DNA from 3 places in the Kocuria sp. CPCC 205231 genome. Region 1 is predicted to be linked to each of the others. Evidence: riboswitches for the same ligand, from Rfam matches in the RefSeq annotation. Region 1 holds a riboswitch; each other region holds the start of a gene.
The links. A riboswitch is a leader RNA that binds a small molecule or an ion and turns the genes downstream of it on or off. The one in region 1 is predicted to bind cyclic di-AMP.
Positions count from the first base shown of each region.

Region 2: linked by a shared signal. The riboswitch ahead of RF640_RS00015 (NlpC/P60 family protein) and the one ahead of RF640_RS11300 (C40 family peptidase) in region 1 are both predicted to bind cyclic di-AMP.
Region 3: linked by a shared signal. The riboswitch ahead of RF640_RS14670 (C40 family peptidase) and the one ahead of RF640_RS11300 (C40 family peptidase) in region 1 are both predicted to bind cyclic di-AMP.

Region 1 covers NZ_JAVKPP010000009.1:107,603-113,678, forward strand. The annotation lists gene RF640_RS11275 (hypothetical protein) at 1-47, shown strand, start outside; tRNA gene RF640_RS11280 (tRNA-Arg) at 143-215, opposite strand; gene RF640_RS11285 (DUF4031 domain-containing protein) at 278-1,669, shown strand; gene RF640_RS11290 (hypothetical protein) at 1,587-1,853, opposite strand; gene RF640_RS11295 (C40 family peptidase) at 1,985-2,890, opposite strand; gene RF640_RS11300 (C40 family peptidase) at 3,171-3,836, opposite strand; cyclic di-AMP (ydaO/yuaA leader) riboswitch at 3,842-4,031, opposite strand; gene RF640_RS11305 (metal-dependent transcriptional regulator) at 4,350-5,036, opposite strand; gene serC (phosphoserine transaminase) at 5,271-6,076, shown strand, end outside.
Region 2 covers NZ_JAVKPP010000001.1:714-6,789, forward strand. The annotation lists gene RF640_RS00005 (hypothetical protein) at 1-215, opposite strand, end outside; gene RF640_RS00010 (ParA family protein) at 212-814, opposite strand; cyclic di-AMP (ydaO/yuaA leader) riboswitch at 1,350-1,535, shown strand; partial or broken gene RF640_RS00015 (NlpC/P60 family protein) at 1,634-2,041, shown strand; gene RF640_RS00020 (alpha/beta fold hydrolase) at 2,280-3,197, shown strand; gene RF640_RS00025 (pyridoxal phosphate-dependent aminotransferase) at 3,518-4,717, shown strand; gene RF640_RS00030 (2-hydroxyacid dehydrogenase) at 4,714-5,673, shown strand; gene RF640_RS00035 (hypothetical protein) at 5,868-6,076, shown strand, end outside.
Region 3 covers NZ_JAVKPP010000014.1:93,365-99,440, forward strand. The annotation lists gene RF640_RS14645 (Nramp family divalent metal transporter) at 1-128, opposite strand, end outside; gene RF640_RS14650 (isoprenylcysteine carboxylmethyltransferase family protein) at 385-1,026, opposite strand; gene RF640_RS14655 (ArsR/SmtB family transcription factor) at 1,141-1,473, shown strand; gene RF640_RS14660 (cation transporter) at 1,470-2,180, shown strand; gene RF640_RS14665 (hypothetical protein) at 2,236-2,388, opposite strand; cyclic di-AMP (ydaO/yuaA leader) riboswitch at 2,676-2,866, shown strand; gene RF640_RS14670 (C40 family peptidase) at 2,872-3,516, shown strand; gene RF640_RS14675 (ArsR/SmtB family transcription factor) at 3,949-4,317, shown strand; gene RF640_RS14680 (cation diffusion facilitator family transporter) at 4,314-5,228, shown strand; gene RF640_RS14685 (DsbA family protein) at 5,277-5,969, shown strand; gene RF640_RS14690 (vitamin K epoxide reductase family protein) at 6,021-6,076, shown strand, end outside.

The sequences.
Region 1 (6,076 bases):
CCGCCGGCGCCCCGCGGCAGGACCCGCGTTCCGGACAGCGGGGGTGAGCCCGGCTCCCGGTCGCGCGGAGGCCGCCCGGCCCCGCCGGTTCCGTTCCGGACAGAAGGACGCCCCGGACCGTGCGGTCCGGGGCGTCCGTGCGTGCCCCCGATTGGATTCGAACCAACGACACCGGCTTTAGGAGAGCCGTGCTCTATCCCCTGAGCTACGAGGGCGACGCGAACAGTCTAGGGGGTCCCCCGGACCCCCGCTAACCGGCCCCGTTAGGATCGGTCGCATGCCCGTCTACATCGATCCGCCGCTCTGGCCCGCCCACGGGACGCACTTCTCGCACCTGGTCTCCGACACCTCCTACGAGGAGCTGCACGACTTCGCGGACCGGCTGGGCGTGGCCCGGCGCGCCTTCGACCGGGACCACTACGACGTGCCGGAGAGCCTGTACCGGCGGGCGGTGGCCGCGGGCGCGGTGCCGGTCGACGGGCGGCAGCTCACGCGCCTGCTCGTGCGCAGCGGGCTGCGCGTCCCGGCGCGGGCGCGCCCGGACCGGATCGCCCGGGTCCTGCTGCGGCGGTGGGCCGCCCGCTTCCCGGGGCACCCGGCGCTGGGCGAGGAGCTCGTGGACCGGTGGAGCGAGCCGCACCGGCACTACCACGGTCCCGCCCACCTGCTGGCGGTGCTCGAGGCCGTCGACCTGCTGCGGCCCGGCGTCGACCTCGATCCCGACCGGTCCGCCGCCCTGGTCCTCGCCGCGTGGTTCCACGACGCCGTCTACCGGGGCCGCCCCGGGGCGGACGAGCGGGAGTCGGCGGAGCTGGCCCGCACCCGGCTGGGCGCCGCCGGCTTCGCCGCGCCGCTCGTGGCGGAGGTCGAGCGGCTCGTCCTGCTCACCCTCGGGCACCGGGTCCCCGAGGGGGACGCCGCCGGACGGGTGCTCCTGGACGCCGACCTCTCCGTGCTCGGCGCGGACCCGGACGGGTACGCCGCCTACGCGGCGGGCGTGCGGAAGGAGTACGCGCACGTGCCCGGACCGGAGTTCGCCCGGGCCCGGCTGGAGGTGCTGGAGGACCTCCGGGGCCGGTATCCGCTGTTCCGGACCGCCGCGGCGCAGGACCGGTGGGGTCCGGCGGCGGCCCGCAACCTCGACGAGGAGATCGGCCGGCTGCGCGCGGCCGCCGAGGTGTCCCCGGACGCTCCCCCGGCGGACGCCGAGGTGCTGACCATCACCGCCGTGTGCCTGCGGGACGACGACGGGGCGCTGCTGACGGTGCGCAAGCGGGGCACGGAGCGCTTCATGCTGGTGGGCGGCAAGCTCGACCCGGGCGAGTCCCCGGCGGCCGCCGCCGTGCGGGAGACCGCGGAGGAGGTCGGGCTGCGGCTGGACGCCGCCCAGCTGCGCCCGCTCGGGGTGTTCGTGGCGCCGGCCGCGAACGAGGCGGGCACGTGGGTGCGGTGCACCGTGTTCACGGCACCTCTCACGGGGCGGCCGGTGCCGCTCGCGGAGATCGAGGAGCTGCGCTGGCAGCCCGTCGACGAGGACTCCCCCGGCGCGCTGCCCGCGGACCTGGCCCCGCTGCTGCGGGAGCACGTCATTCCGGCGCTGCGCCGCGCTCCCGGCGGTCCTCGGTCACGGCCGCAGCGTGCCGCCTCCGGTGGAGCAGGATCCCGGTGATCAGGCCGAGCACGATCCCGATGCCCCCGAACACCGAGAGCCACATCGCGGCGTGCCCCACGAACGCGGCGACGACGAAGCCGGCCACGATGCCTGGCACGGCGCCGCCGATCATGCCGTAGGCCATGTAGGCGTACTCGCGGTCCAGGCTCGTGCGGGCGTTGCGGCTGTAGTCGGTGGACATGGGGCCAGTCTATCGGCCGCCGCCGGGGCGCCGGGGTGGCCGGCGCGGTGGGCGCCGGGATGACAGCGGGTGCGCGGTTCCCGTCTGGCCGACCAGGAACCGCGCACCCGAAGCGGTGCTCTCGCGTGCGGTCAGCGCACGCGGACGTAGACGGGGCCGGAGCCCACGTTGACGCTGTCGATGACGGTCGTGCCGCCGTTCCAGCCGCCGTGGACGGCCTTGCCGCCACCGATGTAGACGCCGATGTGGGCCGCACCCATGCCGCCGTCGGCGTAGTAGACGAGGTCGCCCGGCTGCGCCTGGCCGGCGGAGACCTGCGTGCCGAGGCTCAGGTAGGAGGCCGGCCAGCCGTGGTGGTTGATGCCGGTGGCGCGCAGCGCGTTGGTGACGAGCGCGGTGCAGTCCTGGCCCACGCCGAGCTGGCCCATGGCGGCGGAGGAGATGGTCGCGCCCTTGCCGGAGGCCGAGCTCTGCGGGGTGACGGTGCGCTGGGCGGCCGGAGCCGCCTGCACGGCCGGCTTCGGGGCGGGCGCGGCGGCGGGCTTCGGGGCCGGAGCCGCCTGCACGGCCGGCTTCGGGGCGGCGACCGGTGCGGGCTTCGGGGCCGGCTTCGGGGCGGGCGCGGCGGCGGGCTTCGGGGCCGGAGCCGCCTGCACGGCCGGCTGCGGGGCGGCGACCGGAGCGGGCGCGGCGGAGGCCTTCGGCGCCGGAGCGGCCACGGCGGGAGCCGCGACGACCGGGGTCTCGACCTTCTGCCGCTCGGCCTTCTTCTCGACCTTCTTCTCGGACTTCCGGTCGGACTCGACCTTCTGCACGTGGGCGACGGGCTCGAGGGACACGGCGGGCGCCGCGGCGGGGGTGGCCGCGGCCACGGCGGACAGCGGGGCGTCGGCGGAGGCGTCCTGGGCCGGAGCGGCCTGCACGGAGACGGTGGTGGCGAGGGCCAGCCCGGAGAAGGCGGCCACGGCGGCCACGGTGCGGGCCTTGCCGGAGAAGAGCGAGCCGATGCCGTTCGAGGAGGTCAGATCACGGGTCATGAGGAGTTCAGACGACTTTCTTTCGGAGCCGGGCCTGCCGGAGGGCGCGGGTGACAGCACGGATCGCCCCGGGCAGTGCGCGGGGTGGGCCGGTGTCCGGCAGGGGTGCGTTCCGGGATCGGGAACGACGGCCGGCGAGCGGAGGAGGGGGGGCGCCGTCCGGTCGGACAGCAGGCACCGCCGGGAACCGGGAGAGCGGTTCTCGGCGTGCGGCGTGGGGGGGGGGGGGTGATCGGGTGCCGCCCGCGACGAGCGGGGTCGTCGCGGGCGGCGGACCGGATCAGAAGGTGTAGTAGCCGTCCAGCTGCATGGCGTTGACGGAGTGGACCTGGGTGCCCTGGGTCGGGTTGAGGGCGGAGATCATCTTGCCGCCGCCGATGTAGATGCCCACGTGGGCGCCGCCGTTCTGCGAGACGAGGTCACCGGGCTGCGGGGTGGCGGTGGGGGTGCCCGCCGCGAACTGGGACCAGGTGGTCCGGGGCAGGTCGATGCCGTTCTGGGCGAAGACCCACTGGGTGAAGCCGGAGCAGTCCCAGGCGCCGTAGGCGGTGCCGCCGTAGACGTAGCCCGCACCCTGCGCGGACATCGCGGTGCCCACGACGCCGCCGGCGGCCGGGGCGATCTCGCTGGTGGCGGTGGACTGCGGGGTGACGCTCGAGGTGGCGGCGGTCTGCTGCGGGGCCGGGGCCGGGGCCTCGTAGGCGGGAGCGGCGGGCTGCGCGGCGACCGGGGCCTGGTAGGTGTACGAGGAGTACTCGGCCAGCGAGGCGGAGGCCGGGGCCGAGTAGGCCGCGCCGGTCTCGACGGGAGCCTGGGCGAAGGCCTGGGCCGGGGCGACGGAGCCGATCATCGCGGCGCCGGCAGCGGCGGCGATGGTGGTGTTGCGCACGACGTGCGAGGTGGTCTCGGCACGGTGGCGGGCAGCGTTCAGCGTGAAAAGCGACATGGTTGAGTTCCTCCCTTTGCCTACGAGGTGAGCTGTCGGATTCGGGTGGGAGACACCCGGCCGCAGAACGCACGCGCTCTGACGACTTAACCCCAAGGACCCGGATCACCGGGACCGAAAGTGGTTCCCCCGCTTCTGCCAAGCAGTTTCTGTGTAGAGGCCACGGGCACCGGCAGAATTCGGCGATGTGCTCCGAGGGCGCCGATCCGACCAGTGATCGGCACGCGTTGAACAGTACATGACAGATTACGGAAGTGTCACGTTTTGATCACGACAGATAACAGCCGGACAACGCCGCGGGTCTCAATGAGTAGCTATTGAGAGGAAAGGTCGAATCAATTCGCACCTGTGACGAGCTGTGCAGTGTCTTCGAGCGCCCTGGGAATCCGCCTGTCACCAGGGAAGCCGCGCCTCCGGGGTCCGGCTCGGGCCGGACTGGCCGAAAGTGGCTTGTGAACGTCCCCACACCCGGGAAGAACCGTTCGCCGCCCCGCTCCGGGAGACGGCGGCGCCTCAGGGAGCGAGGACGCGGATGGCCGCGGCGGTGCGCAGGTCGATCTCCGCGGACCGCCCCGTGGCCGCCACCTCGATGCGCACGATCTGACCGTCCACCCGGGCCATGACCTCCGCCCCGGTGAGCACTCCCACGTCGCTCAGCACGCCCAGGAGGTCCGCGTCCGCCTGGACCACCTCCGGCAGCAGCGCCACGGTGTGCGACCCGTCCGGGTCGTGGCGGGCGGCGTCGAGCAGGGAGGGGTGCGCCGCTGCGGGGCTCTCCTCGACCCCGAGGGCGGCCAGACCGGGGATCGGCGTGCCGTACGGCGAGTACCGGGGGCTGTGCAGCAGGTCCACGAGCCGCCGCTCGACCTGCTCGCTCATCACGTGCTCCCACCGGCACGCCTCGTCGTGCACCTGGGCGAGGTCCAGGCCGATGACGTCGGCGAGCAGCCGCTCCGCCAGCCGGTGCTTGCGCATCACCTGCACCGCACGCTCACGGCCGGCAGGGGTGAGCAGCAGCGACCGGTCCTGGCCCACCGTCAGCAGCCCGTCCCGCTCCATCCTGGACACCGTCTGCGAGACCGTGGGCCCGGAGTGGTCGAGGCGCTCGACGATCCGCGCCCGCATCGGCGTGATCCCCTCCTCCTCGAGCTCGAGGACGGTCCGCAGGTACATCTCCGTGGTGTCGATCAGGTCGCTCATGCCTCAGTCATCCTTCGTCCGGCCGTCCCGGCCCGGGGATCCCGCCCGGTCCGGTCTTCCCGCACGAGCTTAGTGCGCGAGCCCTCCGGCCGCCCGGAGGGAGGAGGCGCCCGCGGGGCCCGCCGTCCGCGGGTGGGGCAGAATGGGCCGAGTCGCGAACGGCGCGAGCGGCCTCCGCGGCGGCCGTGCCCGTCGCGCACCACCCGCCGCACGTCACCCACGAGGGAGCGCCCGTTGCCCGCACACGTCACCATCCCCCAGCACCTGCTGCCCGCCGACGGCCGCTTCGGCGCCGGCCCCTCCAAGATCCGCCCGGCACAGGTCGAGGCCGTGTCGCGCGCCGGGGCCGGCCTGCTCGGCACCTCCCACCGCCAGGCGCCGGTGCAGGAGCTCGTGGGCTCGGTGCGGGAGGGCCTCGCGCAGTTCCTCGGCCTGCCCTCCGGCCACGAGGTGCTCCTGGGCCTGGGCGGGGCCACCGCGTTCTGGGACGCCGCCGCGTTCGGGCTGGTCGAGCGGAGGGCCCAGCACCTGGTGTTCGGGGAGTTCGGCGCGAAGTTCGCCCAGGCCACCGACGGCGCCCCGTTCCTGGAGCCCTCCTCGATCGTGGAGTCCGCCCCCGGCACCCGCCCGGAGGCCCGGGCGGAGGAGGGCGTGGACGTCTACGCGTGGCCCCAGAACGAGACCTCCACCGGTGTCGCCGCGCCCGTGCACCGGCCCTCCGGGATCGCGGACGACGCGCTGGTGCTGGTGGACGCGACCTCGGCCGCCGGGGGGATGGCCGCGGAGGTGGCCGCGGCGGACGTCTACTACTTCTCCCCGCAGAAGAACTTCGGCTCGGACGGCGGACTGTGGCTGGGCGCGTTCTCCTCCGCGGCGATCGAGCGGATCGAGCGGATCGGCGCCTCCGGGCGGTGGATCCCCGACTTCCTGCGGCTGACCACGGCGCTGGAGAACTCCCGGAAGAACCAGACCTACAACACCCCGGCCCTGGCCACGCTGGTGATGCTCGACGAGCAGGTCCGCTGGCTCAACGACCAGGG
Region 2 (6,076 bases), on a different contig from region 1:
TCCCGGCGCGGCCGGCCGCGGCCGCGCCTGGGTGCAGCTACCGCAGGCTCCGCCGTCTGTGCCGCTTGCACCGGCTGGGACGACACCACCGGTGTCGCGGGTTGGGGTGAGGTGGCGCGTGGGGGTGTGTAGTCGACCGGGTCGATGTGCTCATCCGGGGCCGGGCGGGGCCGACGGCGCTGGAGCGAGGCGGGACGCTCGGGCTGCTCGGTCATCGCAGCACCTTCTTCGCGATCGCCGTGTAGGCATCCAGCACGCGGGCGCCCTTGCGGTATTGGCCGTACCACTCCCCCGATATCCGTACCTCTTGGACGATGGCCCGGTCCGGGATCAACGGCTCCAGGAACAACCCCGTGGCACGCAGCTCCTCGAGGCTGGCCACCGCCGCCCGGCTCATGATCGTCTCCTTCACCCCGCCGACCACGATGCCGGCCTCCGTCAGGGTGTCCGGGGCACCCAGCTGCTGGCGGTGCCGGCGGTACTGGGCCACCATGCGCCGGGCCCCGTCCACCCCGTCGATGCCATCGCTGGTGGCGGTGGCGGCGTAAACCACGGTGTCCGCCGCGTTCAACGCCGAAAGAGTCAGCGGGCCGCCTTGGCGGTTGGGGCAGTCAATGACCACCACATCTGCCTGAAGGCCGGTCAGGGAGATCTTCAGCCGCAGCTCTGCGTGATCGGCCCGGTCGACCTCGCGGTTGGAGACGTTGCGGGCCGAGGGAATGACCCGGAGGTGGGGGTGCCACCCGCTGGGCATCGCGAGGTCCTCGGCCCAGCCTTCGGGGTTCTCATCGCCCAGGATCGCTCCGACGTGCATTCCTTTCGCCGTTGGCTGCACCTCAAACCCCATCGACGGTGCACTGCTTACTGGCCGGGCAAAGCCTGCACCGTGGAGGTGCCCGTGAAGAAGGCCGACCCACATCGAGGGATTTACACCGACACGATCACTGCTTTTTGTGAATTTGTGAATGGGCTCGGGGCATACCAAAAATCATTCTTGCCGCGCCAGCGGGATGCGATAACTGGCGCCAGCGGTCAAAGACTTTGAAGCTTTTCCGGCAAACTGCCGCACCAGCCTCAAGGTCGCCACCGAACACTCCGCTCCAGGGCAGGGGAGCGCTCGTCCATCGGCATGGCTCAGGTAGAGCCCCAGGTCAAGTGCACTTTTGTCTCGACCTGAGTCGTCCCGGGGATCTCCAGCGGCGCCTCTTACCGAACCACTTCGCCTGGGTGGGGAGGCGCCCTGCTGGGCCGACATAAGAGCCGAGACACGCCCGTGATCTAAGCGAGACTTTTTCGTTATTTTTCGGTTAGTGTTCTCTCCGTGCCGGTCGCCTCACCGATCGGTATCCCCGTGCACATCGCCGAATTCTGCCGGTGCCCGGGGCCCCCAGACATAACGCTCGGCAGAAGCGGGGGAACCATGAACGGTCCCTCCCCCGGGACCTAGGGGTTAAGTCGTCAGGGCCCCCGCCCTGACGACCGGGTGTCTCCCACCCGCATCCGACAGCTCACCTCGCAGGCAAGAGGGAGGACATCACTCATGCCCGTTTTCCAGTTCCGCATGCCCCGCCACCGCGCCCAGAGCTCGTCCCGTCTCGGACGCACCGCGATCCTGGCGGTCGCCGGCGGCGCCCTGGCGCTCAGCAGCGTGGCCCCGGCCCAGGCGGCCCCCGCCGCAGCCCCCCAGCAGCTCGTCAGCATCCAGTCCCAGTCCGGCAAGGCCGCGACCATCGCCGCCGCCGCCAAGAACCAGCTCGGCGTGGGTCAGGACTGCACGGCCCTGGTCACCAAGTCCCTGCGCGCAGCCGGGATCAACCACCACGGGTGGCCGGCCTCCTACCTGAAGCTCGGCACCCGGGTCTCCGCCGCCCAGGCCCAGCCCGGTGACCTGGTCTACTACGCCAACGGCGGCATGGGCTTCGCCCACATCGCCGTGTACATCGGCGGCGGCAAGGCCGTTCACGGCGGCTGGAACGGCAACCAGACGGTCATCCAAACCGTCAACGTTGGCTCCGGTCCCGTTTACCTCCGCGTGCGCTGACCCCACGCACGTGAGCGGGGAGTGCGGTTCCCGGCCGTCCCGGCAGGCACCGCACTCCCCCTCCCATATGGGGCCCCTGTCACCGTGATGGGTTCTGTCGAAGCCCTCGATCCCTGCAGGGAGAGGCAGGCGGTCACACGCCGTCGCCGCCCTGGTCGCGGGTGCAGCGACGTCCTAGCGTGGAGTCACCCGGCCGCCACAGACGCACGAGAGCGGCCCACAAACTGCAGGGGAACGCATGAGCGCGCAGCCGGAGGAGCAAGACAACCGCAGCGTCACCACACCGGACGGGCGCAGCCTGGAGTTCCGGCTCACCGGTCCGCCCGGAGACCTGCTGGTGGTCTTCCACCACGGGGCTCCCGGTGCCGCTGTCCCGTTCCGGCCGCTCGAGCGCGCGGCCGCGGACCGCGGGCTGCGCGCGCTCACCGTCTCGCGCCCCGGATACGGCGCCTCGGACCCGCTCCCGGAGGAGAAGGCCCCCGGCATAGTTGCCGACGCCGTGGCCGACACCCGGTGCGTCCTAGACGAGCTGGGGGTGGCGGACTTCCTCACCCTCGGCTGGTCCAGTGGCGCCCCGCGCGCCCTGGCCTGCGCTGCGCTGCTGCCCGATCGGTGCCGAGCGGCCTCCTCCCTCGCCGGCTACGCCCCGCCGCGCGTGGCGGGGTTGGATCCGGTCGCCGGGATGGACGAGGACAGCGCGGCGGAGTCCACCGCTGCCAGGAAGGGGCGCAGCGCGCTCGAGGCCTACCTCGAGGGGCGCATGGAGGCCATGAGCGCGGCGGCTTCAGCGCCCGGCAACGACGTCGTGGCACTCCTGCGCGCGATGCTCCCGCCCGTGGACCAGGCGGTGATGACCGGGGACTTCGCCGGATACGTGCTGGACACGGCCGAGCACTCTCTGCGCCAGGGCGTCGTGGGTTGGTGCGACGACGACCTCGCGGTGGACCGTCCGTGGGGCTTCGCCGTCGAGAGGATCACCGTGCCGACCCGGATCTGGCACGGCCGGGAGGACCGCACCGTTCCCGCGGCCCACGGGGAGTGGCTCGCCGCGCACGTGCCGGGCGCCCGGGCGCACCTGCTGGAGGACGAGGGACACCTCTCCCTCGTGGCACGACTCGACCGAGTCCTGGACGACCTGCTCGAGGCCGCTGGGTGACGAGCCGCGACTCCGCCACGACGGGACCGGGACCGCACTGGCGGCCGACAAGGTGCCGCCTGAGGTCGAACTCCGCGAGGAGCTGCTGCGCCGGCGTCCCGCATCTGGAGCCGGAGGGGTACGCATCGTGCCGTGTCGAACTTTTTCAGTCCGCACCTCCACTCCGACAGATGCTCCGTTGCCGATGACCACGATCTCGCGGCGATGTCCACTGAGAGAATCCATCCGGGGACCACTCTTCCCAGACTGATATATGAGTCGTATGCTCGACCCGGGTCCGCCAGCGGATCGATCGCCAACTCGACGAGGAGTGGAACGGCATGCGACAACTCGCGCACCGGCTCGACCGGCTGGGCACCGAGACCGCCTTCAGCGTCGCGCAAGCCGCGGCCGCTTGGAAGGCGAAGGGGAACCGTGTGTACCCCTTCCACCTCGGCGACATCAACATCCCGACGGCCCCGCACATCATCGAGGCGATGGACCGGGCCATCGCCGAGGGCTACACCGGCTACTGCCCGGGCCCGGGCATCCCCCAGCTGCGCGAGGCCCTCGCCGAGGACATCGGCTCGCGTCGTGGCATCAGCCTGGTCCCCGACAACGTCGTCGTGATGACGGGCGGCAAGCCCGTCATCACGAAGTTCCTGCAGGCGGTCATGAACCCGGGTGAGGAGGTGCTCTACCCGAACCCCGGCTTCCCGATCTACGAGTCGCAGATCGAGTACCTCGGGGGCACGGCCGTGCCGTACCGCTACCTCCCCACGGAGGACGGCTTCGCCATCGACCTCGACCAGGTGCGCGCGACGATCACCCCGAACACGGTCGCCATCATCTACAACGACCTGCAGAACCCCATCTCGGCCGAGTCGACGGCGGCCGAGCGCGAGGCCGTCGCGCAGCTCGCCCAGGAGCACGATCTCTGGGTGCTCTCCGACGAGGCCTACTTCGAGACGCGCTACGAGGGGGTCTCGAACTCGATCGCATCGCTCCCCGGCATGGCCGAGCGCACCGTCATCCTCTACACGTTCAGCAAGAAATTCGCGATGACCGGCTCCCGCCTCGGCTGCGCCGTCGCGCCGCTCGAGATCGCCAAGGTGCTCAGCACGCTCAACACCAACGACGAGTCCTGCACCACGCACTACGTGCAGTGGGCCGGCATCGAAGCACTCCGCGGCCCCCAGGAACCCGTGCAGCAGACGCTCGACATCCTGCGCGAGCGCCGGGATGCCGCCTGTGAGCTGGTGAACGCCATCCCCGGCATGCACGTGGCCGTACCGCAGTCGACGTTCTACCTGTTCCCCGACGTCACCCGGACCATGGAGAGCATGGGCTACACGGCAGTCGGTGACTTCGCCACGGCCGCCCTGCACCAGACCGGCGTCTCCTTCTGCACGCGTGAGCACTTCGGCCGGCGCCAGCCCGACGAGGATCGGCAGTACATCCGGCTCGCCTACTCGGGCATCGACGTCGCCGACATCCGCGACGGCCTCGGCCGCCTGCGCGAGTGGATCGAGACGGCATGAGCCGGGTCGTCGTCACGGGACGCGTGCCCGACGCCGCGGTCGAGAAGCTCCGCGCCTCCCACGAGGTCGAGATGTGGCCGGATCCGGAGCCGATCGGTCGCGAGGAGTTCCTGCGCCGGGTGGCCGGGGCGGATGCCGTGGTGAGTCTGCTCACCGAGCGCATCGACGCCGAACTGCTCGACACCGCCGGCCCGCAGCTGAAAGTGGTCGCGAACGTCGCCGTCGGCTACGACAACATCGACGTGTCCGCCTGCAGCGAACGCGACGTCGTGGCCACCAACACCCCCGGCGTGCTCACGGACGCCACCGCCGACATCGCCTTCGGCCTGATCCTCATGGCGACCCGCCGGCTCGGCGAGGGGGAACGGCTCATCCGTTCCGGCCGGGAGTGGAAGTGGGGCATGTTCTTCCTGCTCGGCAGCGGCCTGCAGGGCAAGACCCTCGGCGTCGTCGGCATGGGCGGCATCGGGCAGGCGACCGCGCGCCGGGCCCGGGCCTTCGGCATGGAGATCGTCTACCAGTCGCGCAGCGAGCTCGACCCCGGGATCGCCGCCGAGCTGGGCGCCCGGCGGGTCGAGCTCGACGAGCTGCTGGCCGTCTCCGACGTCGTGTCGCTGCACTGCCCCTACGGGCCCGCCACGCACCACCTGATCGGCGCCGAGCAGCTGGCGGCTATGAAGGACTCGGCGTACCTCGTCAACACCGCGCGCGGACCGATCGTCGACGAAGCGGCGCTCGCGTCCGCACTCCGCGAGGGCCGGATCGCGGGCGCCGGACTGGACGTCTACGAGCACGAGCCCCGGGTGCATCCCGAACTGCGGGAGCTCGACAACGTGGTGCTCCTGCCGCACCTGGGCTCCGCCACGGTGGAGACGCGCACCGCAATGGCGGTGCTCGCCGCCGAGAACGTGCTCGCCGTGCTCGGCGGGCAACGACCGCCGACACCGATCGGATAGCAGCAGGGGCATCCGTCGATCGGGGCAGGACCGTGATGATCAGCCCGACCTCGATCTCGCCCAGAGCGCAGCCACCGTGATCCTCTGGTGTCCACGCCTGAGGACGTTTCACCTGGGCACCAGAGATGAGCCACCGGGCCGCTCGGACACCATGCCCGACGGTAGAATCGGTCACCAGGACGAGAGGAGGAAGCATGTCCCAGGACACCGAGATGAACCGGTCCAGCCTGCGCGCCCTCCTCCTTCACCGGTCGCTGGTCCCCAAGTTGAACGAGGAGACCCTGTCCTCCTGGACACCGCGGATCCTCCAGAACCTCGAGCAACTCAGCAGCTCCGTACAGGGGCATCCGCACGTCGAGAACCTCGACCGCTGGCGCCGCATCGTGGAGACCCGCGATGTGGA
Region 3 (6,076 bases), on a different contig from region 1:
ACCCACACCAACAGGTACCCGTACTGGGCGCCGGCGGTGAGGTTCGCCGCGACGTTGCCCGGGTCCACGTAGGCGACCGCGGCCACGAAGGCTGGACCCAACAACCAGGGCAGCGGTTGGCGGCGCACCCACCGCTCTCCTGGGGAAGTGGCGGCAACACCTGTTGAGCCGGTGCGCCCGGTCCCGGTCCTCATAGAAAGTTAAGCTATACGAACTTTCCGGCGCGGGGAATGGGGCCCGGCCTCGAGGGCTTGGTCATGCCCCCAGACGTGCGCGCGCAGGAGGGGCTGGGCGCCTCGACAGTCGATCACAGGGGCATGGAACTCCGGACGGTGCTGGCCTCCTGGGGTGGGGGAACTGTCAGCCAGTGGGGGTGTCCTGGGTTCAGGAGATCTGCTCGCCCAGGGATATGCGGCGGAGTCGGCCGAGACCGGGCATAAACCGGCCGACATGAGCGGCGTAGGAGGCGTAGGCCTGTCGGTGGGTGCGCAGCAGGTAGGGCTCTTCGACGAGACGGACCTGCAGCTCCACGGCCACCAGCAGGCACAGCCACGCCGCTGCAGTGACCACGGTGGGCACCAGGAGGGTCAGGCCGCCCAGGGTGGTGAGCATCGCGGTGAAAATCGGGTTGCGGACCACGGCGAAGGCCCCGGTGGTGACCAGCTCGGTCCGCTCGGTGGCGTCGACACCCACCCGCCAGGAGGCGCCCATGCCGGCCTGGGCGGCCAGTACGCCGAGGAAACCCACCACGGTGACGATCAGGCCGGCCCAGGGGAAAACCTGCGGGAGCCGGGGTGCGGCCACGGTGCCGGTGAGGGCCAGGGCGGGCCCGGCCGCACCGAGGACCAGGGCGGCCGCGAACAGGATCCCGCCCCACCACTCGGGCGAGCCGGGTGCTCCGCTCACCCCGCGGAAGCCGGTAGACCCGGTGCGGCGCCGGTGGATCCACGACCGCACACCGAAGGCCGCCACCAAACCGGCCAGGTATAGGCCCAGCGCCAGAGCCGGGGCCACTTCCGTCATCATCACGGTCCTCCTCGATCGGACGAACGCAGTACGTCCCGGGTGACCCGCTGGTGCGCCCGAGGGGTGCCATTAGGCCACTCCTCAACAGTACACAGAAACCTGTACCGTAGGGGGATGACCACGGTGACCCACACCCACACTTCGGCCCTGTCCCGGCTGGGCCATGCCCTCTCCGACGGGACCCGGACCCGGATCCTGCTGGCCCTCCGAGACGCCCCGGCCCGGCCCTCGGAACTGGCGCAGACCCTCGGCGTGTCCAAACAGGTGATGTCCAACCAGCTGGCCTGCCTGCGCGGGTGCGGGCTGGTGACCTCCACTGCTGAGGGGCGCAACACCTGGTACCGGTTGGCCGATCCCCGCCTCGGGTCTGCCCTGGGGGACCTGCTGGAGCTGGTGGTCACCGTGGACCCGACCTGCTGCTCCCCGGAAGGATGCACCTGCACATGAGCTCCCTGACCCTGGACCCCAAGCCCATCACCGATGCACGCCGGGCGGTGCTGCACCGGCGGGTGCGCTGGATCGTGGCCGGCACCATCACCTACAACGTGCTCGAGGCGGTCATCGCCCTGACCGCCGGCACCATCGCCTCCTCCTCGGCGCTGATCGGCTTCGGCCTGGATTCGATCGTGGAGGTCCTCTCCGCGGCGGCGGTGGCGTGGCAGTTCGCCGCCCCGGACCCGCACCAACGGGAGAAGGTGGCGATGCGGGTGATCGCGTTCTCCTTCTTCGGCCTGGCCGCCTTCGTCACCGTCGATGCGATCCGCGCCTTGGTCGGGGCCGCCGAGCCGGAACACTCCCCGGTCGGCATCGGACTGGCCGCGGTGAGCCTGGTGATCATGCCGTTCCTGTCCTGGTTCGAACGCCGCACCGGCCGGGAACTGGGCTCCGCTTCTGCGGTGGCTGACTCCAAGCAGACCCTGTTGTGCACCTACCTCTCGGCGGTGCTGCTGGTGGGCTTGGTCCTCAACAGCACCCTGGGCTGGGCCTGGGCCGACCCGCTGGCCGCCCTGGTGATCGCCGCCGTGGCGGTCAAGGAGGGGGCGGAGGCCTGGCGCGGGGACGCCTGCTGCTCCCCGGTGGCCGTCCTGCTGGATGAGGACGGCGACGGGTGCGCCGACGGGTGCAGCTCCGGCTGCGCCTGCTGCGCCCACTGAACACGGTCAGCACGCCCCGGCGCCCGGAGACGAGGGCGCCGGGGCGCACAGCTTCTCAGGAACCGAGGTAGACGGAGATCGCGGTGAACAACGCAAATCTGCCGGTGAGCAGGATCGGTCCCGGCACGCTGGTGTCGCCTTCGTGGGCTTGGTCGGGCATCTCCTCGACCACAACGCTGGCTAACGTTCCGCCAGCCAGTGCGAGCACGGACAGAGCCTAAATTTCCGGGGCTTGAAGTGGCTCCTGTCTCCACCGCTGTGTGGGCGACGACTCCCCGCGCAGCGCCCACGCACCAACAAGTCACCTCACTCAAAGCGCAGAGCTCCCCGTTTTTCTCGGGAAATTAGCAGGAAAAATACGACAACAATTCAGGTTTTCATCGAGTCTTGACCATTTCTTTACGGTCTCTATACATTCCCGAATTGGATTGTGATTGTTTCGTAATCTCCTTGTACTCTTCAATGCGTGCCGACCACTGATCCTGTCGGCGCCCTCGTGGCACATCGCCGAGTTCTGCCGGTGCCCGGGGTTCCTGAAGAGAAATCGCTTGGCAGAAGCGGGGGAACCATTACCGGTCCCGGTGTACCGGGGCCTTGGGGTTAAGTCGTTCAGAGCGCGCGCGTTCTGCGGCCGGGTGTCTCCCACCCGCATCCGACAGCTCACCTCGTAGGCAAAGGGAGGAATTCAACCATGTCGCTTTTCACGCAGAACACTGCCCGTCACCGTGCCGAGACCTCCTCGCGTGCCGTGCGTACCACCACCATCGCCGCCGCCGCCGGCGCCGCACTGGTGGGCTCCATCGCTCCGGCCCAGGCCTACGCCGAGATCCCCGCCGCCTCCGGGTCCTCCTATGCGGCTCCGGCTTCGGCAACGGCCAACCTGGCCTCCGACTCCTACCGGGCCCCGGTCGCCGCGCAGCCCGCCGCTCCGGCCCCGCAGCAGAGCGCCGCCACCTCGAGCGTGACCCCGCAGTCCAACGCCACCACCGAGATCGCCCCGGCCGCCGGCGGCATCGTGGGCACGGCCATGCAGGGCGTGGGCACCGGCTACGTCTGGGGCGGGACCTCCTTCGGGGCCTGGGACTGCTCCGGATTCACCGGCTGGGTCTACGCCCAGCAGGGCATCGACATCCCCCGCACCAGCTTCCAGCAGATCGCCGCAGCCACCCCGACGTCCACCCCGCAGCCCGGTGACCTGGTGTCCCAGAACGGTGGCAACCACATCGGCATCTACATCGGTGGCGGCAAGATGGTCTCGGCGCTGAACCCGACCCAGGGCACCTTCGTCCACTCCGTCAACGCCATGCCCGTCGACGGGTACTACACCTACCGGTAAGCCTCGCCGATGCGGTGATGGCCAGCCGGTGGGCTCATCCGTCAGGTGCGGAGTGCCCCGCCAGGATCATCGTCGATGGACCGCATGGGTGCTCCCCGCGGCTGTAGCCGCAGACTCGAACGATTGCCACGATCCTGTCGATGTGCGCCCGCCCGCGAATCGGCACACGGGGAGCAGTCCTGCGGAGAGGCTCGGAGAGTGCTCATGGCCTTGCCCTGTCTTCCGCTGGACGCGGGCAGTGCTCATCCTGCTCCGCCTCGGCATTGGAGCGAGGGCTCCTGGGGGTGCAGCGATGGCTCGGGGGACGAGGATGCCGCAGTGGCGGACGGCACCCCCGTCCGCCTTCACCGTATGAATACGAGCTGGACATTGCCCGATCATCAAGAGAAGCCCCCATCTCATTTGATACAGATTCTGCTGTACGGTTATTGCATGAGGATCTTGTCCCCGGTCGAGGTGATGTCCCGTTTCGGCAAAGCACTGGCCGATCCCACCCGAGCCGCGGTGCTGCTGCAACTGCAGCAAGGCCCAGCGGTGCCCTCGGAACTGGCGGCCCGGATCGGGGTGAGCCGGCAGATCCTGTCCAACCACCTGGCCTGTCTGCGCGATTGCGGGCTGGTCGTGGGCGTGCCGGTGGGGCGCAACGTGCGCTATGAACTCTCGGACCCGAAGCTGGCCCACGCGTTGGAGGACCTGCTGGGCACGATCCTGACCGTCGAGCCGGTGTGCCGGTGCGGGACACCCGAGTGCGCCGCCGAGGACCTTCCCGATGACGCCACCACCCAGAAGATTCCGGCATGAGCGGCGAGCACGATCATTCCCACGCCGGCGCCGGGCGGCGGGGGAAGCTGGCGGTGGTCTTCGCCATCACCGCCACGATCATGGTCGCCGAGATCATCGGCGCGGTGATCTCGGGCAGCCTGGCGCTGCTGGCCGATGCCGGACACATGTTCACCGACTCGGCCGGACTGCTCATCGCCCTCACGGCTGCGACCCTGGCTTTGAGACCGGCCACGGACAAACGCACCTGGGGGTACCAACGCGCCGAGATCGTCGCCGCGGCCGCCCAAGCCTCGGTGTTGCTGGCCGTGGGCGGATTCATCGCCGTCGAAGGTGTACGCCGGCTATTGGAGCCTCCCGAGGTCGAGTCCACGGCCATGCTGTGGTTCGGGGTGATCGGACTGGTCGGCAACATCATCGGGCTGGTCATCCTCGCCTCGGGCCGGGGCGAGAACCTGAACATGAAGGCCGCGTTCCTGGAGGTGGCCAACGACGCCCTGGGCTCGGTAGCGGTGATCGTCTCGGCGATCGTCATCGCCACCACCGGGTGGACCCGAGCGGATGCGGTCGTGTCCTTGTTGATTGCCGCCCTGATCGTGCCGCGGGCTCTGATGCTGCTGCGCGACACCATTGAGGTCCTGATGGAAACCACCCCGAAGGGCCTGGACCTCGAGCAGGTGCGCACCCGCCTGGAAGCCCTGCCGCACGTGGTCGGTGTGCACGATCTGCACGCTTCGCGCATCGACTCCGACACCCCGGTGCTCTCGGCCCACGTCACCGTCCACGACGGCTGCCTGAGCGCTGAGCACGCCGGTGTGGTGCTGGCGGATTTGCAGGCCTGCGTGGCCCGTGACTTCGACGTGGCCATCGAGCACTCCACCTTCCAGATCGAACCGGCCTCCCACCGCCACGATGAGCCCCTCCACCCCTAGCCCCCTCCACCGGTACGCCCTGCTGCCGGAGACAGAACGGACACCCCTGTGAGCACTACCGCCAGCCCGCCCACCCCACAGCAGAAGCCCTCGAAGGCCAAGATCATCGTGTGGGTCCTCCTGGCCGCCGTTGTGGCCGCCGTGGCCATCCCGATCCTCATCGCCCGTGCCAACTCCACCCCCGATACGGTGCCCCAGGGCCAGGGCCAGGGGCAGGTCGTGCGGGAGAACAGTCGGGTGCTCTCCCAGGCACCGGACGAACAGGCCGTGCTGGTGGAGTTCCTGGACTATGAGTGCGAAGGGTGCCGGGCCGCCTACCCCGTCATCGAGGAGCTGCGGGCCGAGTACGCCGACACGGTCACCTTTGTCCACCGCTACTTCCCGCTGCCGGGCCACCGCAACTCCATGAACGCCGCCCTCGCGGTCGAAGCCGCCGCCCAGCAGGGACAGTACGAGCCGATGTACCAGCGCATGTTCGAGACCCAGGAACAGTGGGGAGAGTCGGCCGAGGACCAGAGCGCGGTCTTCCGCGGCTTCGCGCAAGCCATCGGCCTGGACATGGCCGCCTTCGATGCCGCGGTGGCCGATCCGGCCACCCAGCAGCGCATCGAACTCGACGTCGCTGACGGTGAGGCTCTGGGCGTGGGCGGAACCCCGACCTTTTACCTCGATGGGGAAGTCCTGAACCCGGAGACGCTGGAGCAGTTCCGAGCCGAGATCGAAGCCGCCGCCACCAGCTGACCCCCTCCATCACGAGACCACTGACCGCTTGCACCTTCGAGGGGCCCTCCCATGACTGATACCACGACCATCGACCGCCCCCACGGCGCCGAACCGGACGCCGCGGC